Linked DNA regions of Panacibacter microcysteis. The protein of the gene in region 2 binds, or shares a complex with, the protein of the main gene of each other region. Links are inferred from orthologs where the notes say so. Each region holds a gene or a part of one and is shown on either strand. Other genes may lie near its edges.

Region 1 (9,878 bases), on a different replicon or contig from region 2:
CAATGGCTACCAGCCCTACCTACAACCCCAACCTGCTTACCGGTTCTGAAAGAAGAAAAAACTTCAGCCAGTTATTTCTTGATACTGCGCGGCCATTGCTAAACCGTGCTATTAAAGGTCAATACCCTCCGGGCTCTACCTTTAAACCGCTGGGCGCACTGGTGGCATTAGATGAAGGCCTCATTACACCATCATTTGGTTACGGCTGCAGCGGTGCATATTATTCATGCGGCAGGCCTGTAAAATGTGAACACCACGATGCAGGACACGCTGCTAACCTTCGTGCTGCACTTTCACATTCCTGTAATTCTTATTTTTCCCAGGTGTTCAGAATGGCCATAGATAATCCCAACTTCAGCAGCACACAGCAGGGTTATCTTAAATGGAAAGAATACATGAACGCTTTCGGGCTTGGTGTAAGATTAAACATTGACCTGCCCAGTGAAGACAAAGGGAATATTCCCGACACGTCGAAATACAACCGCGACTTTGCCGGGCCGCGCTGGAACAGTTGCAACATTCTTACGCTGGGCATAGGGCAGGACCGTATGCTGGCAACGCCTTTACAACTGGCCAATGCCATGTGTTTTATTGCCAATAAGGGTTATTACTACACGCCGCATTTTGTTGACAGTATAGAGAACGAATCTATTACCGATACCAGCTACCTGGGCAAATACCGCACAAAACATAAAGTAACCAATATAACAAACGATGTGTTTGATGCCGTGCAACTGGCAATGCTTGATGTAACACGCTCCGGTACAGCGGTAAATGCGAAAATTGATGGTATTGATATTTGCGCCAAAACAGGTACTGCGCAAAACCCGCATGGCAAAAACCACTCTTTGTTCGTAGCATTTGCGCCAATGGATGACCCGAAGATTGCCATTGCGGTAGTTGTGGAAAATGCAGGCTTTGGTTCTACATGGGCGGCACCTATCGCATCGCTGATGATGGAAAAATATTTAAATGATACAATCTCTGCAAAACGTTTACCGGAGGTTGACCGTATTTCCAAAGCCGATCTTATACCTGCTGCCATCAAACACTGGTATGCTGTAAAAGATTCCATTAAGCTGGCCAAACTTGCCAAACAGATCGATGCAGATAAAGCCCCTGTTTTCGAAAACACCACAGATAACCGCAAACACACATTCGATCCTGAAGCAGAGCCTAACAGGAAGGAAAATGATTCCACTGATGTGTCTGCCAAAGATTCCGGGATCATACCCAAACAATATCAACCGAGGAAACCAAAATAAAGCATGGCAAATACTTCTCCGATCTCAAAAGGTGTTGACTGGTTAATGGTGTGGTTGTACGCTACGCTTGTTGCAATAGGTATTCTCTGCATCTTTATGGTGGAGTACAACCCGGATACCTTTACACCCGGTGCATTCTTTGCATTCAATACCAACTACAGCAAGCAGCTATTATTTGCCGGTGTATCTGCAGTAGTGGCAATTTTTATTTTGCTTAGCGATAGCAAGCTTTACACCGCATTTGCCAACCTCTTTTATGTTTTTGGTATTGGATTAATGCTCCTCACTTTTGTTATCGGAAAAGATATCAATGGCTCAAGAAGCTGGATACCGCTTGGCGGGGGCTTTAACCTGCAGCCTGCCGAATTATGTAAGATATTTACCTCCCTTGCGCTTGGCAAATATTTATCTCAGCTCGATCTTGATTTTACAAAGATCAAATCCCAGGTTATTGCCGCAGCAATCGCACTAACGCCTGCCCTGCTTTCCATTATGCAAAACGAAACGGGTCTTGCACTTGCTTATGCCAGCTTTTTTATAGTAATGTACCGCGAAGGTTTACCAGGCATTATCCTTATCATCGGCTTTTCTATTGGGGCACTTGTGGTGGCAACACTTGTTATGGAGCCCAATACGCTTGCCATCATTCTTACCATAATCGCAGCACTGTTTGTCTACTTCCTGCGCTACCAGGTAAAAAGAAACAAAAGCATTCTTCTTTTTATTGTAATGATATGGGGTGTGGCCGTAGGCATACAACGGTTTGCTGTTCCGTATGTTTTCAACAATGTGTTTCAATGCTACCAAAGCCAGCGTATTTACAGCATGGTAGGTAAAGATTATGATTGCAGCCAAAACCGCAGTGCACAAATAAGTGAAGCGGCAGATAAAAAAGTTACAAAGCCGGATGATTACAATGTACGCCAAAGCAAGATAGCCATCGGCTCAGGTGGTTTAATCGGTAAAGGCTTTTTAAAAGGCACACAAACACGCGGCAAGTATGTGCCCGAGCAACACACAGATTTCATATTCACCTCATTGGGTGAAGCCTTTGGCTTTGCAGGGTGCCTGCTGTTTTTGGGCATTTATTTCCTCTTGCTGTTCCGTATTATTTTTATCGCAGAACGGCAGCGCAGCACATTCAGCCGCGTATATGCTTACTGTATAGCCAGTATTATCTTCTTTCACATCGCGGTAAATGTGTGCATGACAATTGGTCTCTTCCCTATTATTGGCATTCCATTGCCACTGATCAGTTATGGTGGTTCTTCACTACTCACATTTACTGTACTCATTTTTATCCTCATCAGGCTCGATGCAGACAGGCAAATGGTATTGAGATAAAGATGTAACCGGCATTTGCATTTCATGGCATCGCCGGTTGTGTCACTCACTTGTACGTTCCATTTTTATGGCAACTCCGGCGATCTGTTTGTTGCTTACAGCGCATCAATGTTATTCGTTCCATTCATAATTGTTGAGGTAACTTTATAAAAACCTGCAGCATGCATTGGCACACCATTTCTCCAACCGAGGTATTAACCAAAACCGGTAGCCAAAGGCAGGGCCTTTCTGCCACCACCGCAAAAGAGAAACTGGCTGCCAACGGACCGAATGAACTACAGGAAGGTCCCCAACGCTCCGTTTTATCTATATTCTTTTCACAGTTTGCAGACATTATGATACTGGTGCTCGTAGCAGCAGCAGTTATATCCGGCCTGGTAGGAGACTTAAAGGATACATTGGTTATTTCCATTATCATCGTTTTGAATGCAGTGGTAGGCTTTTTACAGGAATACCGCGCCGAAAAAGCGATGCAGTCACTAAAGAAAATTGCTGCGCCCGTTGCCACCGTAATAAGAGACAATCTGCACCAGAATATACCGGCAACAGCCCTTGTTACCGGTGATATCGTTTTACTGGAAGCGGGCAAAATCGTACCGGCAGATATAAGGTTAATGGAAACAGCATCACTGAAAATTGATGAGTCTGGCCTTACCGGAGAATCTGTGCCTGCAGAGAAAACCGAAAAGACTTTACATAAAGAAGACCTGCCACCTGGTGACAGGCTGAACATGGCTTTTAAAGGCACTGTTGTAACATATGGAAGAGCAACAGGCATTGTTACAGCCACAGGCATGGAAACAGAGCTTGGTAAAATTGCGAGCATGCTACAGGAAGACACGCCGCCGACACCTTTACAAAAGCGCATGAGCGATTTTAGTAAAAAACTATCTGTATTTATTATCCTGCTTTGTGTACTGCTGTTTTTTGCCGGCTATCTGCGGGGAGAAGACTGGTTGAAAATGTTGCTTACCGTACTTTCCCTGGCCGTAGCCGCAATTCCTGAAGCACTGCCTGCTGTAATAACAATTGCACTGGCCATGGGTGCAAAAAGACTGGTACGTAATAATGCGCTGACCCGAAAACTGCATGCGGTAGAAACGCTTGGCTCTGTAACCTATATCTGCACAGATAAAACCGGCACCCTTACCGAAAACAGAATGACCGTAAAACAGGTAAAAACTTTTGAAACTACCGTGCACATTGAGGATACCAAAAGCCCACTGTTATTGCTGGCCTTACTTAATCATGATGTAAAAGAAGGCAAAGGCGATGAGTTGAACGGAGACCCAACAGAGATTGCCGTATACAGGTACGCGATACAACATGTTGAGAACGCAGACCAACTCGTAAACACTTATCCCCGGGTGGCAGAAATACCTTTTGATGCTGATAGAAAATTAATGACCACCATTCATGCCTATAAAGATAAATTCCTCGTGGTAACCAAGGGTGCCATAGAATCTTTACTTGCCGTAAGCGCCGATCATAATATGGAGGAAACAGTAAAAAATGAGGCAGATATTTTTGCAGAAAAGGGAATGCGGGTGCTGGGCTATGGCATGAAGTGGCTACATCACTTACCTGGTGCGGTTACACCTGGCAGTATAGAGGAAAAACTGCACATCATCGGTCTTGCGGGTATGATAGATCCGCCAAGGCCAGAAGCCGCAGAGGCTATAAAAGAATGCAAATCTGCCGGTATTATACCCGTAATGATTACAGGTGACCATCCTGTGACGGCAAAAGTTATTGCAAAGGAATTGGGAATTATTTCCGGCAAAGAAGATAAAACGATTACCGGGGCCGCGCTAACCAAACTGGATGATGGATCTTTTGCCGCAGTAGTAGAAAATATAAAAGTATACGCAAGGGTTTCGCCGGAACAGAAAATGCGCATTATTAAAGCATTGCAGGCCAGGGAGCACTTTGTTGCCATGACGGGGGATGGTGTAAACGACGCTCCGTCATTAAAAAAAGCAAATATTGGAATAGCAATGGGTATAACCGGTACGGACGTATCAAAAGAGTCGGCCCATATGATCTTACTCGACGACAATTTTGCAACCATTGTAAAAGCTATAAAAGAAGGCCGCCGTATTTATGATAACATACGCAAGTTTATTAAATACATTATGACTGGCAATTCTGCGGAGATATGGGCCATCTTGCTTGCCCCGTTGATAGGATTACCCGTTCCACTGCTGCCCATACATATTTTATGGATCAATCTTGTTACAGACGGATTGCCTGCACTGGCGCTTGCTATGGAACCTGCCGAAAAAAATATCATGCAGCGGCCGCCACGCAGGACGGATGAAAGTATTTTTTCGGGCGGTATGGCTTTTCATATTGTATGGGTGGGCCTGCTTACAGGTGGACTAACAATTGGTATACAGGCTTTTGAAATTTACACGGGCTCTGAACACTGGCAGACGATTGTTTTTACGGTGTTATGCCTCGGGCAGATGTGGCACGTTATGGCTATACGCAGTGAATATCAATCGTTGTTTAAACAAGGCCTGATGAGCAATAAATTGCTAACCGGTGCTGTACTGGTTACTTTTCTGCTGCAGCTTGCAATTATCTATTTGCCTGTACTTAATACATTTTTTAATACCCAGCCTTTAACCACAGTGGAATTGCTTACAGCTATTGGTGTTTCATCTGTTGTGTTTTTTGCAGTGGAAGCGGAAAAAATCCTGAAGAGGAGCAGAAAAGGCAGCGCTTAGTTGCTTTCTCATATACCGGTGCTGTTACACCCGGATCGCTATCGCTGCACTGTGTACTGCAGTACAAGAGTGCGACGCAACAAGAGCCCCACCTGTGTTATGCAAATGGGGCCATCAATAAAAAAAATTATGTCAACAGCGGCTAATTGGCGGGAACATCGATGATCGTTTCTACTTCTTCTTCCCTGTTTTCATTCCATTCCACAATAAAGTTGTTGCGGCCATCGCCAACCATGATGGTCATGTAGCGCTGCTGCGCCAGCTCGAGCATGGAGAGAAAAAGGAAGATGGCGTGTATGCGATCCTGGCACACATCGAATATTTTTTCGAAAGCCACGGTTTTTTCTGTGCGTACAAGATCCATCATGTTTTCGCGGCTGCCTTCCATGGTGTAATTGTAGCGGACCACGGTGTGCACAGGTTTATTATTTCTGTCGTGTACGCGCTGCATTACTTTCTCGAACGCCTTCATTAGTTTGAAGAGCGTTACCGTTTGTATTTCTGTTCCTTCGGCTGCTTCTTCACCAATCATTGCGAGTTCTTTCTGCAGGTTGCCGCGTTTAAGCATAAGCATGCGCATGGCTTCCATTTCTGCCATTTGCACAGCGGCTTCTTTAAATTTCTTGTATTCGAGTATTTTATCAACCAGTTCCTGACGCGGATCTATTTCATTGCCCTGCGCATCTATTTCTTTTCTTGGCAATAACATTTTTGCTTTGATGCGCATGAGTGTAGAAACAAGCAAAATGAACTCGCTGCTTAACTCAATGTTTAATTTTTCCTGCTCATGTATATAGGCGAGGAAATCTTTGATAATACGGGTAATGGGAATATCGTATATATCGAGCTCATCTCTTTCTATGAAAAACAGTAAAAGATCGAACGGTCCTTCGAACTGTGGCAATTTTATCTGGTAACCGGGTGAATTCACTTTGTAATTTTTAAAAAGAAAAACCCCGGCGCTGTATGCTGTACCGGGATTTCAAAGGTATGATGTATGCGTAAACGTGGCCTTGTTTACCGCACAAGTATTCCACAATTAACCTTTTTTCAGCTCGTCTCTTATTTCCATGAGCAATTTTTCTGTTGTGGATGGAGCAGGTGGCGCAGCAGGTTTTTCTGCTTCTTTCTTTTTGGTTGCGTTTACACCTTTTACAATAAGAAACAAAACAAAAGCTATTATGACAAAATTTAATATGGCAGCGATAAAATTGCCATATTTAACCGAGCCAAATATGGTTAGCTCATTTAGGTTGGTAAGATTTGCGGCTTCCAATGCAGGTTTCAACAGCAGGGGGGTAATAACATCTTCATTTAAAGATGTAACGATTTTGCCGAAAGCGCCGCCAATAATTACTGCGATTGCAAGATCTACCACATTTCCCCTGATAGCAAAGTCTTTAAATTCTTTAATAAATCCCATAAGGTTCGTTTTAGTTTTGAAGAAGATAATCTAAGATAATAAAAATAGTACTACTTCAATATTGCTATTTCTTTAACCCCGGGTAACGCATATTGAGGCTCTTAAGCAATGTATACAGCGCCTCAGTTATAAGGTATTCTTTATACCAGTTCTGGTCTGCAGGAATGATATGCCATGGAACAGTATTGCAGTTTTTAAAGCAATCTTCGTACATGTTCATATAAACATCCCAAAGCTTTGCTTCTTCAAAATCTTTCTCATTGTATTTCCATTGTTTTGTTTTGTCGCTCAATCTTTCTTCCAGGCGTTTATGCTGCTCTTCTTTTGATACATGCAGGTAAAACTTTAGCACATGGGTATGATTGTGTTTTACAAGCAGGTCTTCAAAATCGTTGATGGCCTTCATTCTTTTTTTGGCGATATCATCATCTATAAGTTTATGCACCCTTGTTATAAGAATGTCTTCATAATGAGACCGGTTAAATAGCTGCATCATACCTTTTGGAGGCGTATGCTGGTGAATGCGCCAAAGGAAATCGTGCGACAGTTCCAGCGGTGTAGGCGCTTTAAAGGACTGCACAGTTACCCCCTGCGGGTTAAGGTTACCAAATACATTTCTGATGACACCATCTTTTCCACTGGCATCCATACCCTGTATAACAATCAGTACCGAGTGTTTGCTTTCTGCATATAAGAGATTCTGCAGCTCATCCAACGCTGCCAGCATCGTTGCTGTTTTTGCTTTGGTTTTTTCTTTGTCCAGTTTCCCCGGGGCCCTTGTACTTATTTCTGACAGCTTAACAGAAGCCATATATATCATTTTTTTTAAAGTTATCTTTTATTGTTTTAAAAAAAGACCTTTGCCAAAATTTTCAATTTGGCTAAAAGTTTTGCAGGCTGGGTGTTGTTTGTACTTCTTTGTGTTATATGGGGTAGTTCTTTTATACTTATGAAGCTGGGTATGCAGGCTTTGACAGCTTACCAGGTGGCTTCTATTAGAATATTGAGTGCGGCCATTGCATTATTGCCGTTTGCGTATAAAGCTTTCAGGAATGTACCAAAAAATAAGCGGGGTTTTGTAATACTCTCCGGTTTGCTGGGTAGTTTTTTTCCGGCTTTTTTATACTGCATTGCGGAGACTAAAATAAACAGCTCACTGGCCGCTATCCTTAACTCTCTTACACCGATGTTTACAATAATAGTAGGCGTAACGTTTTTTAAACTTACCGCCGGCATTTACAAAATACTCGGCGTAGTTACAGGTTTTATCGGGTTGCTGCTATTGCCTTTTGCAGCACATGAAGGGATAAGTGTAGGTGACCTTTCTTATGCATCGCTGGTTTTAATGGCAACTGTGTGTTATGCCTGCAACGTAAATATGGTAAGCCGTTACCTGCAAAATACGGCGGCTATCAGTGTTGCTGCCATGTCATTTGCTTTTTTATTATTACCGGCATTACTGATACTTATCTTCTCCGGTTATTTTGAACTACCCTTTACCAGCGAACCTGTAATGCATGCCACACTTGCTTCCTGCCTGCTCGGTGTAATGGGCTCTGCCGTTGCAACAATATTATTCTACATGCTGGTAAAAAGAGACGGACCATTGTTCGCCTCGCTGGTAACGTACGGCATTCCGGTAATAGCTGTAATATGGGGCATGCTGTATGGAGAGCAGGTAACACTTGCAGAGATTGGTTGTTTGCTGATCATTCTGGCAGGTGTGTATATGGTAAATATGAAAAGATAAAACCTTTGCCATTTTTCAAATCAGCTAAAGCGCGCCTTCTACAAAATACATGTCAATTTCTCCTTTGCTTTTGGCGGCAATTTTTCCGCGGTAAACACAATTGAAATTGTCTTTTATAAGCGCATAAGTAGCCTCACTGATATTTATTTTGCCCGGAACGCCGGAACTTTCCATACGCGATGCGGTGTTTACTGTATCTCCCCATATATCGTAAGCAAATTTTTTGCTGCCCACAATGCCTGCAATAACAGAGCCTGTATGAACACCTATACGAATTTCAAAAGGTTTTAACCCGCCTGAAATTCGCATCTCGTTATGCTGATGCATAAAGACCTGCAATTCGATTGCTGCTTTGATGATCTTAGTTGCTCCTGCATCATCTGGTACAGGCAAGCCTGCCGCCGCCATATAACTGTCACCGATGGTTTTTATTTTTTCAATATCATACTTGTCTATAATACCATCAAACGCCCTGAAACAATGATCTAATTCGGTTACCAGTTCTGTAGGCTGCATATGCTCTGTAATACTTGTAAAATCTTTAAAATCTGTAAACATTACCGTTACATTATCATAGAACCTTGCAACTGCTGTACCGGTCTCCTTCAACTCCTGTGCGGTTTCATAAGGCAATATATTCAGCAAAAGATGGTCACTTCTTTCCTTCTCTTTTGTAATAACGAGGTTTTTTTGCTGCAGTTCATTCTGCGATATTTCCAACGCACTCAATGTTTGCTGCAAGGCTTTGGTACGTTCATCTACTTTTATTTCCAGTACTTTGTTTTGTTCGGTTATCAACCGTTCATTTTCTTTCAAAGATTGAATGAGTTCTTTCTGCGCTTTTGCTTTTTCTTTCTTGAATGTCGTTATACGGTCTGCCATTGATACCGAAAACAACATCATTTCTATGGCCGAACCCATTTCCATAGCATTTGATGTGAAAAGATTATATGGAATAACAGCAAATGTTTTAAGTATAAAAATGGTAACCCCGATAAAATAAAAACCACAGGCCAGTATATAAAACCTCGCCGAATAAAAACCCCTTTTATAAATGGTGAACGCATTTATGCACATAAACAACAGCAAGCCAAAACCAATCACTTGGTTGATTACAGAGGCGTACAGATTTTCATTTAAAAGATTGAAAAGAATACTCAGACACAACAAGGGAATAAACCCGTAATTGATAACTGCGTGTGCACGCGGTGTAAACCTTTTGGTTTCAAGAAAGGATTTTGAAAATAGCAAAAAGAAAATTGCTGCAAGGGATAGTATCAAAGGGCCACGGTTCCATAAGAAGTGAAATTTGTCTCCCCAGACCAGCGCTATCACCCCGGCATGCTCTGCCATAAGCAGAGCTG
Region 2 (11,216 bases):
CATGCACGGTAGGTATAGAGTACGTAATACGCGAAGCCGGCGATGCCGTAAAAATCTGGTGTGGAGACATTGATGATGAACTAACTGCGAAAGGTTACATTGTGCCCGGGCTTGGCGATGCCGGCGACCTTGCATTTGGCTTAAAGTCTCAGTCGTAGCGTGTTAAAGATTGATTATAAGCATTAAAACTGTAGTATAATTCCCTAAATTTGAAACCTTAATAACTGTAATGAGAACCATTCTTCTAACGCTGTTTTTGGCTTGTGCAGTTGGAATTGTGAAGGCGCAGGATCCGCATTTTTCACAGTTCTATGCTTCGCCTCTAACCCTTAACCCCGCATTCACCGGTAAATTTGATGGCAATGTAAGAGTTGCAGGTAACTATCGCAACCAGTGGCCTACTATAAACCGTGCTTTCCAAACCGCTACCGTTTCTGTTGATTTTCCTATCTTAAAAAATGTGGTGGACGAATTTGACCGCTTTGGTGTAGGCATTATGGGCTACACAGATAAAGGTGCAGACGGCGCTATCAACTTCAATTATCTTTCTTTGTCTACCGCTTACCATAAGGCGCTTGATGAAGATGGTTACAAACAACTCGGCTTAGGCTTCCAGGGAACTTATTCCAACATGCTCATCAACACCTCAAAACTTACTTTCGAAAATCAGCTAGATTTGAATGGACAGTGGACGAGACCATCAGGCGAAACATTCGATAACGTGTCCTTGAATAAAGGCTACTTTGATCTGAATGCAGGCTTGCTATACACGCAAAGTACAACCGACAGAAATAATTTTTATGCAGGCGTAAGTTTATACCACATCAACAGGCCAGATCAAACCTTTAATGCCGGGCCGGCCTACCTTGCTTATAACCTGGCCATGCGTTCTACCTTTCATGCGGGTGGCTATTTTCCGACAAGCGAAACAACAACCCTGCACGTGAGTGCTTTGTACAGCACACAAGCCGGCGCAAGTGAAACCGTTTTGGGTGGCGCCATGCAAATTGCAACGCAGGACCTTAATACCACAGACAACCCGGTAAGTTTTTATGCAGGTGCATGGCTGCGCCTTGGAGATGCATTGATACCATATCTCGGTCTTGAATGGAACAACCTGCGTTTTGGTGCTACTTACGATATTAACACATCAGATCTTAAGACAGCTTCTCAAAGCCGCGGCGGCGTTGAACTTTCACTTATTTATATAGCCAGAACACCGGGCAGCAAAGGTCTTCCTTGTCCTAAATTTTAATGATTTGTTTACGGGCTTTTGTACAGGTGGCATCGCCTGTTGTGTCACTCACTTGTGCGGCTGGACCGTTATGCAGCACGGAGGAGGTGAGTGGTGAATGGTGAATGGTCAATAAGGATAAAGGAAACATAATCATCTTCGTGTTGCCCAATCATCATTCATCAGTACAAGAGTGCGACGCAACGGAAGCTTAATGCTTATGCTGCTGCCGGGTACATCGTATTCAACTATGTTTTTATAACGTGTGAAAATACCGGAGTAGCCCCTTTTTACCGCAGCAAAAAAAATTTACTGATTTTTTTTATTTCTTTTTAAACCTTCCAAAACGATGCAGGTCTGTTATACTATGCAATGCTTTAATGGTTTATGAAGCATCACAAATTTTACAAAGCGATTTAGTACACTTTACTATAAACTTGCAGCAGGGTTAAAACAGGGCGTCATTGCGAGAGCTTGATGCCCTTTGTTTTTTATTTCAATTCGTATATATCAATAGCAGTAACACTACCATGAAATGGTGCCTGAATAAATCAACGGCAGTTTATCTTCCGGCTTTTCAGGTTTCGTATTTTCTCTTTTTTACAGGCTTATAGTTCAGTTGTTCCATAACGGCTTCGGGTGTGGGGTTATTTGTTACGGAAACAGCGATATAGTACATGACAACCAATAACCCGATTGAAAACAGCACCTCACCGGTAGTGATCCAGTAACCCCACCAGCTATACACGGCAGCCTGTTTTGGCTGGGCGCCTTCGAAGATAAGGTCTACCTGCTGGCCTTCTTTTAAGCTGCGGAAATGATAACCTGCCTTTACTGCGTAAGACTTTCTATCTGTTTTGTAAAACGCAAACGGCTCGGGCTTTCCGGTTGTGGAATCTTTTATATAATGAATGGTGGCTTTGGTAATTTCTCCGTCGATAAAATCCGGGGTTCTTGAAAAAAGCAGGTACAAACCAAAGCATGTAAGGTATAATATGATGGTAATTTTGATCATAAAACAGAGTCGGCAAATTAGCCAACTCCTTTTATATTAACCCAATTTGTTTATTGCTTAATTACTGAGGCTTCTAAAATCAACCGGCACCAGTTTACTTACACCAGGCTCCTGCATGGTTACCCCATAAATAACGTCTACAGCACCCATTGTTTGTTTATTGTGTGTTACGATGATGAACTGCGAGTTCTCGCTAAACTTCTTGATCATCTGCGTAAACTTGCCAACGTTGGCATCATCCAGTGGTGCATCTACCTCATCGAGAATACAAAATGGTGCAGGCTTGATAAGGTAAATGGAAAACAGTAATGCTGTAGCTGTAAGTGTTTTCTCTCCCCCGCTCAACTGTGTGATTGACGATGGTCGTTTACCTTTTGGCTTGGCGATAATATCTATACCTGTTTCTGCAAGATTTTCCGGGTTTTCCAAGATAAGGTCCGCAGTATCTTCTTCTGTAAACAATGCTTTAAACACTTTCTGAAAATTATCCCGTACACGGTTGAACGTATCAAGGAACTGCTGGTTGGCAGTGGCTTCTACTTCCTGTATGGTTTGCAACAGGCTCTCTTTTGCTTCAACAAGATCATTCTTTTGCTCAAGAATAAACTCATAACGCTTTTTCATTTCCTGGAAGGCTTCTATAGCTGTGGGGTTTACTTCACCAATATTTTCAAGGCGTTTACGCATTCTGTCAGCTGTTGACTGTAATTCTTCCAGTGGCGTATCCGTTTTTCTGGGCTGATCAAGTATTTCGTCGAGGTCTATTTTAAACTCCACGTTTAACCGCTCTTTCATACCTGCCAGTTGCAGTTTGAGTTCGTTCAATTTGTCTTTTATCTCTGCCAGCAGGTGCTCCACCATTTCGCGGCTTTTTGTTTTGTGCCGCAGTTCACTCTCTTTTGCCTGCAAAGCATTACGAAGGTTGTAATATGTTTGATCAGCCTCGTTCAGTTTTTTCTCTTCTTCCTCTTTTCTCCGTAACAGTTCTACCAGCAATGCTTCACTTTGTGCAAGCGCTTCCTGGCTTTCAGTAATATTACCGGCAGCTTCTGCAAGTTGTTGTGTGTTGCTGGTAACCTGGTTTTGCAGGTCGTTTAACTGGTTTCTTTTAAACACAAGCTCCTGCCTGATAGCAGCAATTTTGCTTTGCTGCCTTGTAAGCAAAAGATTGTTTTCATTGTATTGGGCAGTGGCTTTATTATAATCCTGTTCTGCAAGCTGGTAATCCTGCTCTACCAGTTTAAGTTCCTGTGCTGTAGCCTGTAGTTGCTGGTTTAATTCTCCCAACTGTTCCCGGGTAGAGGAAATGGCATCCTGCTCGTCCTGTAACCTATATTCAATGTCTTCCAGTCTTTGTTGTGCATTTTGCTGTGCAGACTGTAAGTTTTCAATTTTGTTCCTTGTAGCAAAAACCTGGTTGGTAAGCTGGTTGATCTCGTTTTCCGTTTGCTTAATGGCATTTTCTTTTAATTGCTCGCTATAGCCAATAACCTCATTGTGCTTCTGCTTTATTTCTGCTCTTAACGCATTTACCACAGCTTCCTGCAGTACAATCTCGTCGTGCAGCTTTTCAAGGTTTTTGGCGCGACCAATCTTTTTACCTTCAAATAAACCTACACTTCCGCCGGTGAGCGTATATTTTCCTCTTACATATTTACCTGTCTTTTCAAGTATTACCGCGCCGTCAGCATTTTCAATGGCATCTTCATTTTCAGCGATGTATACGTTGCCGAGAAGATGTTCTGCCAGTTTACGATACTGGTCATCCACTTCAATCACGCTTAGTGCAGGTATAGTATTGGCAGGCTGGTTTGTTTCGCCGGTGCTTTCGCTTAACTTATCAAGTATAAAAAAGTTGGCTTTACCTTTCTTATGTGCGTCAAGCAGGTGAACCGCAGTAAGGCCTTCGTGCAGGGTATTAACCACGTAGTAGTTAAGATAAGGTTCCAGCACATTTTCCACTGCGGCCCGGTAGGCTTCGTTCACATAGATAATATCAGACAATATAGGCGCAGCATTGTTCCACTCCGGATTCTTGTGCAGGAATTTTACACTCTCAGGATAACCTTCCATTGAGTCGATCAGGCTTTTTAATAATGCATGCTCATTCTTTCTTGCATCAAGTTTGCGGTTTTCCTCTGCCAGTTCGTTCCTCAAACCTTCAAGTTGTGCCTGTGTTTCAAGAATCTGCTCTTTTGTCCTTTCATGCTGCTCCTGCAACTGCTGCAGGTCGATGCGTTTATTTTCCAGTAAAGATTCCTTTTCCTGCAATTCATTTTCCAGTTGTGCTACCTGGGCAGCGCGGTTTTGCTTTTCATCGGTAAGTTGGGTTTGTGCCCGCTGCAGGTTTTGGATAGAGGTATCGGCAACCGCCACTTTCTTTTCTGCATCAAACTGGCCACGTTGTGTTTGCTGGTACTGCGCTCTGAGACTATCTACAGAACCGCGCTTTTCATCGAAAAGGTTACGCTTTTCCTCAACTGCTTCTTTTGCGCTGATAAGCCTTTCTTCCAGTTCCTTTAGCTTACCTTCTTCTTCTGTTACCTGCAACTGGCTGAATTCGATAGACTCTGTAATGCCATTTAATTGTCCTTCTGCCTTAGCGAGAAAATCTTTTAAATTATTCTCTTTTTCTTTGAGGTAATGCAGTTTTTGTGTGGCAAGGTTCTTTTCGTTTTCTTGTGTCCGAACATCCTGCTGCAATACATTGAATTCATACTGCATACTCTGAAGCGTTCTTTCTTTTTCAACAAAGCCAACTTTCTCCTGTTCAATCGCGGCTTCTTCAGTGGCAATTTCGGCTTCTAACTGCACCCTTTTGTTGGTTTCAGTTTCCTGCTGCTCATTTAGTTCCCTGTAAGTAATATTGAAGCCTTCCAAAGCCGCTTTTGCCAGCTCTACCGAAATCTCTTTGTAGTCCTTCTTTATTTCAAAATACTTCTCCGCTTTTTTCGCCTGGTTTTCAAGAGATTTGAGCTGGTTATTTATTTCGAAGAGTAAATCTTCTATACGATTAAGATCCTGCTCAGTTGCATCTAATTTACTTTTGGCTTCTTTTTTCCTTGTCTTGTATATGGTAATGCCGGCTGCCTGCTCCAACATACGGCGGCGGCTGTTTTCTTTGTCTTTGATAATATCATCCACCATACCTAATTCTATGATGGCGTAACTATCTGTAGAAACACCGGTATCCATAAACAGGTTATGGATATCTTTTAAGCGGCAGGCCACATCATTTAAACGATACTCACTGTCACCATTTTTAAAGAACCGGCGGGTTACGGTTACTGTGCTGAATTCTGTTGGCAGGAGATTACGGGTGTTTTCGAATGTAAGGCTTACTTCGGCAAGGCCGCTTGCGCTACGGGTACGACTGCCGTTAAAAACCAACGCTTCGAGGTTTTCGCTTCGAAGGGCCGAAATTTTTTGTTCGCCAATTACCCACCGAATTGAGTCTATAATATTGCTTTTACCGCATCCGTTGGGACCGATAATGCCAGTAATACCTTCATCGAAGTTCACAGTAGTTTTATCTGCAAAGCTTTTGAAGCCTTTTATTTCCAAAGATTTTAGTCTCACTTTTTAGCCCATTTTGTCAAATGCGAACATAACTTAATTAAGTAAACTTTTTGCCTGTTCATTTTTAGCTGTGGAGAAGCTGTGCAGAAAATACCAAAAAACAGCTCCCTAACGTTTCAAAACAATTCTATATATCATTCATTTACAAGTATATCAATTTATTTTACTAAACTTAAAAAGCAATAATCCGATATTGCTAAGACTTTACTTATTACTGTATTTTACCACACCAGCCTTATACAATGATTTTACGAAGAAACTAAATGCCTCAATAAATTAATAATCAATAAATTATGAGTTTCTATTCAACTCTGATTGTGATGTGTGGTTTTCTTAATATATGCTTGTATAATTATCGCACGAATACTAAGATATGCCTTATAAATTCATTTTAAGATATTGATAATTAAAGGCTTAATTGGTCTGTTTATTAATAAATTTGATTATTGCTGGCGGTCAGATCGCCGTTGTGGCCGTGTATTGCGAATTTAGTTTGAGTTCCCGCTCATGCTCCATTGCAGTGATTGTACCGAAGCAGTTGCATTAACTTCCTTCAGTACAAGAGTGCGACGCAACAGAAGCCCAATTGTTGTACTGCTGCCGGGCTCATAAACAACCCGTTACGCCTAACTTCGCGTTCGTTATATGTCAGCCAAAGATTATTATAAAGTGCTGGGTGTAAAACCGGACGCCTCCGGCGATGAGATCAAACGTTCTTACAGGCGGCTGGCACTAAAATACCACCCTGATAAAAACCCCGGTGATGTAGTGGCAGAAGCCACGTTTAAAGAAGTGGCAGAAGCTTATGAAATCTTATCAGACAATGTAAAACGGGAAGATTATCATTATAAACGATTCTACACTTATAACTACAAGTACAAAGAAAAAGAACGGGTAACGCCACAAACGATTGTTAAGGCAGCTCAAAAAATACAGGATCTTACGGCGGGTGCCGACCCATTCAGGATGAACCAGGACGCATTGTTTTTCCAGGTAGAAGACGTTTTAAGTGAAAACAACCTTGAATTGCTTGTGCGAGAAAATGCAACAGCAGAGAAACAGGTAATATTGCTGGCCCTGCTCAACGCCTGCAGGCTGATGGAGTTTTCATTTTACCAACAACTGCACGACAAGATGCTGCTGCTGGCCAGCGACGCCACAGCAAAAACAGTAACGCAATTTTACCGGAGAAAAAAACGGGAGGCAGACTGGGGGAAATACAAAACCGCAGGCGCCGTTGTGCTGGCCATTCTTATGTGCCTGGCAATTTTCCTGGCAGGAAAACTATAACCATTTATTGGCGGTCATCCAGTTAAGGCAACGATCAAACCATTTATCGCTGGTAGTGGGGTTATTCATACCAAAGCCATGTCCGCCTTTCTGATAAATATGCATTTCAGCCGGAACCTCGCTGGCAATAAGGGCATCGTAAAACCGGATGCTGTTGGCCACTTTAACCGCATCATCATCTGAAGCATGTACGAGAAAGGTGGGTGGTGTATTGGCATTAACCTGTAACTCGTTGGAGAAGTAACGAACCATTTCTGGCTTTGGCATCTTACCAATCAGGTTATCTCTCGAACCCATATGCGTAATATCATCTGCAAAACTGATGACAGGGTAGCCAAGTATTAAAAAATCAGGACGCAGGTTGGCCGATGCAAGTGCTTTGCTAACCGCATTATTAAAATGTGTGCCTACAGATGCAGCCAGGTGGCCACCGGCGCTGAAACCCATTACCCCCACCCTATCTATACTAATATTGTACTGCGTTGCATGCTGCCTGATAAAATAGAGCGCCTGCTGTGCATCCATTAATGGTACATAAGCTTTATTGTCCATACAGGCATCGTCGGGTAACCGATATCGCAAAACAAAAGCGGTTATACCTTTATCGTTGAACGCTTTGGCAAAATCATTGCCCTCATGACCGGCGGCAATTACACCATACCCCCCGCCGGGAATGATCAATACAGCCGTTCCGTTTCGTTTTTCTTTGGGCGCTTCAAAAACTGTAATGGTAGGTACAGTTACCCCGCTAACAATCAGGATGCCGTCTTTATTCCAGGTGGTGTCAATTATTTCTTTCTGCTGAACCTCGCATTTTTTTGCATAAGGAACCGCGCCTTCGTATAATGGAATAGTTTTTTGGGCACGCATAGACATTGTTGATAAACAGAATACGGTAATGATTGTAAGAACCTTTTTCATATTGCAAGTTGTAATATTGCCAAACAACTAAGATAACAAATCAAACACAATCTATTGTTAACCTGCACACTTACTATAGTCAGATATCCGCGGTTCATGGGCTGGGCCGGCTTCCTGTCAATGGCCTTATTCAGGCTGCCGCTGTTGATGAAAAGCAGGATTCGCTTTTGTAAATTATTGGGCTGTGGTAAAAACGGCACATTCGATATACACCCCGACTGGCGACAATGGGGAATTATAACAATGCAGCCGGTTGCCACCGGCGCAACAGTAACCAACAGGGTGCTGTATGGCGGTTTTATAAGTGGGTGGTGGCATTTTTTTAAATGCGAAGTATATACCATGCTGCTCGAACCGTTAGAAGGTCATGGTAAATGGAATGGTGAAGAGGTCTTTGGCCAATTACCCAGGCAATCAGGCTACGAGGGAAAGATTGCAGTACTTACAAGAGCAACCATCAGGCTAAGCCGCTTAAAAAATTTCTGGAAAAATGTAGATGGTGTGGCGGCAAAAATGCACCGTGCAGACGGCTTCATTACTTCTGTAGGCATTGGCGAAATGCCCTGGATAAGACAGGCCACATTTAGTATATGGCAAAGCAAAACACAAATGAAAAACTTTGCTTATAAAATGCATGAACATGCAGACGTAATAAAAAAAACACACAAAGAAAAATGGTATAGCGAAGATATGTTTGTGCGTTTCAGGCCATTGGCATCTTTTGGTACACTCCATGGCGCAGATCCCTTACACGCCGGATGAATTTTTTGTGTGGGCTGCATTACTACTATCAGACTTTTGTTGTGTCACTCACTTGTACGGCATATCAACACTCAACATAGTGCAACACGCTAAGTGAGTGACACAACAGGCGATGCTAACCTGTACAAAAGCCCGATCCTAAAAAACTATCTTTGAATAACCAGTTTCGTACGGCTGGTTTTACCTGAGTCTGTTACGGTTACTGTATAAATACCTGCGGCAAGATTATTTAAGTTGTTGAATGTATAGTTATTCAATCCTTCTACAGATACATATGTTTCTTTACGCACCACCTGCCCCTGTGCATTCACAAGGCTTATTGCTACTTTAGATGAAGATGCAGAGGTAAAAGAAAGTTTAGCTGTTACCGATGCAGGATTTGGCGAAACAGACGTATTAAAATCATTGCCATTGCGCGAAAGTTGCAGCACTTTGCTCATATACACTTCCCCGTTCATACCTGTTACTTTAACCCTGTAATAGAACGTGTTTTCGCGAACAGCAGAAAGTACATCTTTAAAACCGTAGCCGTTTTTATTTACATAATCGTTCACCTGTTCTGTTCTTATTGTAGTGTAGTCAATGCCATTGAAGCTCCTCTCAATTTCGTAAAACCTGATTTGCTTATCTGCAACAACGGAGATAACAAGATTAGAGAACTGGCCATTTAATGAACCCTTCAGCAGTACTGATTCGTTTGCGAGAATGCAAAGCTGTGGCATGGTAATAAAACTGCACTCGGTTACATTACAATCCCCGGCAGCACGTACATAATAACTGGCAGTTGCCAGCGGGTAGATAACAATGCTAGATCCTTTACCCAGCAATGTACCGGCACAATTGGCCTGGCGCCATTCCCAGGCTGCATTGGTACCCAATGAGCCGCCATTTACCGTAAGTGTTACAGGTTCGCCAGGGCATGCAAACGCTTTATTACTTGTTACAGATAATGGTTTTACAGAAATATCTTTCGGCGTAATCTGTATAGCGTTGGAAGTGTACTGGCACGCTTCATTACCCAGATTTCCATCGGCGGCAACAATAATCCTGTAAGAAGGTTGAACAGCCAAACCTGTGCTGATGATAGCATTGTATGTATTGGTCACAGCACCGGCTATGTTTGTCCAGCCGGTTACCGCGCTCAGGTATGTTTGCCATTGGTACTGTAAGTAACTGCTCATGCCCGTTGTATCAGAAACACTGGCTATAAGTGTTCCGCTTTGGCCAGGGCAGCCTACGCTTGCAAGCGCCGCAGCAACTACAGGAGAAGGATCACAAATGCCAAATTGAATATCGTCCACCGCCAATGCATTACCGCAACCGCCTTCGGCAGTATTGTACACCTGTAGTTTTATTTTTGTAACGCCGGCCGGCATTACCCATTTCATGCCGTACGCATTCCACCAACGGTCAGTAATTTCAGTGGTGGTGGTGGTAGCAATAATATTGTTATTGTCTGCATTACGAACGATGAGCGTAATCTTTGGCTGTTTTGTACCACCAAAAGCGTCGCAGAAAGTGTTGTAGGTATCGTTCATAATGTTTGCGGCATACAGTAAAAATGAATATTTCACATTCGCACAGGTTATATCCACTTCTTTCTCGAACATTTTGTAATTGTTAACGTCAGCGTTTATCAATAACATCCGTCCGTTTCCAACACCGGTGTGATCTGTAAGACTTACAAATTTGGTTGTGTTGGCATTATAGGCATTGCTCGCAACAATATATGTTTCATCATCAAGTGGGTTTGTGCCTGCTGCATACTCTGTTGTTACCCCGCTTGGTAACGTGGTGGTTAAGGCTGCGCCGTTACCAAAATCCTGGCTGTATAAAATGGAATTGATCACACTGCAGGGCGGTGTTTCTGCAGACACAGAAACTGAGAATGGTGTTGGCTGATTCTCGCCTGCATCGTCGGGTTTATAATTCGAGTTAAGATCAGCTTGTGAACCATTGGTTGTTGAATCCTGCAATACAACATTGTTATAGCCCCTTCCTGTAACAGATGCATTATTATAATAAACAACACCAGCTTCTACAGAGGCCATCCTGAATTTTACACGGATGATAGCATAGTTATTTGCTTTGGGATAATTAGGCAATACCTGTCCACTGCTTATTAAATTCTTATCGGTAATGCCGTTGTAAGTTGTACTTTTTACAATACCAGAGGGGTTTTGTACCCATTCTGTACTTACGTTGGAAATGGCTGCAGCACCAAGCGGGTGAATCGTTGTAAGATCTTCCTGTACCTGCAGGTTTGATATCTGGAAATCACCAAAATTTTCTACACGTATATCATATGTAAGATCATACACGCCTGCACTTACCGGCGTAGCTGATACAAGTCTTTTTGCTGAACCTATGCCAGATGTAATATTGGTCATATCGGCAGAGTATTGCAGCATGGGG

The links.
Region 1: the proteins of smc (region 2) and I5907_RS08550 are in contact, whole or in part, in a crystal structure (PDB 3ZGX), measured with the Bacillus subtilis proteins. The link is inferred for Panacibacter microcysteis from one-to-one orthologs.

The regions. Positions count from the first base shown.
Region 1 is NZ_JADWYR010000001.1:2,119,085-2,128,962, reverse strand. What follows is about bases 4,379-7,150. They hold I5907_RS08550 (segregation/condensation protein A), read right to left. Parts: upstream 6,273-7,150; coding sequence 5,484-6,272; downstream 4,379-5,483. Other genes in these bases: I5907_RS08540 (PPK2 family polyphosphate kinase), read right to left, coding at 6,829-7,150; mscL (large conductance mechanosensitive channel protein MscL), read right to left, coding at 6,381-6,764; I5907_RS08555 (cation-translocating P-type ATPase), read left to right, coding at 4,379-5,341. Outside these bases: mrdA (penicillin-binding protein 2), read left to right, coding at 1-1,265; rod shape-determining protein RodA, read left to right, coding at 1,269-2,609; more of I5907_RS08555, read left to right, coding at 2,771-4,378; more of I5907_RS08540, read right to left, coding at 7,151-7,575; I5907_RS08535 (DMT family transporter), read left to right, coding at 7,642-8,514; I5907_RS08530 (adenylate/guanylate cyclase domain-containing protein), read right to left, coding at 8,539-9,878. UniProt on the Bacillus subtilis protein: Participates in chromosomal partition during cell division. May act via the formation of a condensin-like complex containing Smc and ScpB that pull DNA away from mid-cell into both cell halves.
Region 2 is NZ_JADWYR010000002.1:63,768-74,983, reverse strand. Bases 2,107-6,226 are described here. They hold smc (chromosome segregation protein SMC), read right to left. Parts: upstream 5,829-6,226; coding sequence 2,307-5,828; downstream 2,107-2,306. Other genes in these bases: I5907_RS12340 (DUF3592 domain-containing protein), read right to left, coding at 2,107-2,249. Also shown: upp (uracil phosphoribosyltransferase), read left to right, coding at 1-158; I5907_RS12345 (PorP/SprF family type IX secretion system membrane protein), read left to right, coding at 230-1,255; more of I5907_RS12340, read right to left, coding at 1,812-2,106; I5907_RS21785 (DnaJ domain-containing protein), read left to right, coding at 6,474-7,118; I5907_RS12325 (alpha/beta hydrolase), read right to left, coding at 7,113-8,039; I5907_RS12320 (DUF3291 domain-containing protein), read left to right, coding at 8,136-8,801; I5907_RS12315 (T9SS type A sorting domain-containing protein), read right to left, coding at 8,948-11,216. UniProt on the Bacillus subtilis protein: Required for chromosome condensation and partitioning.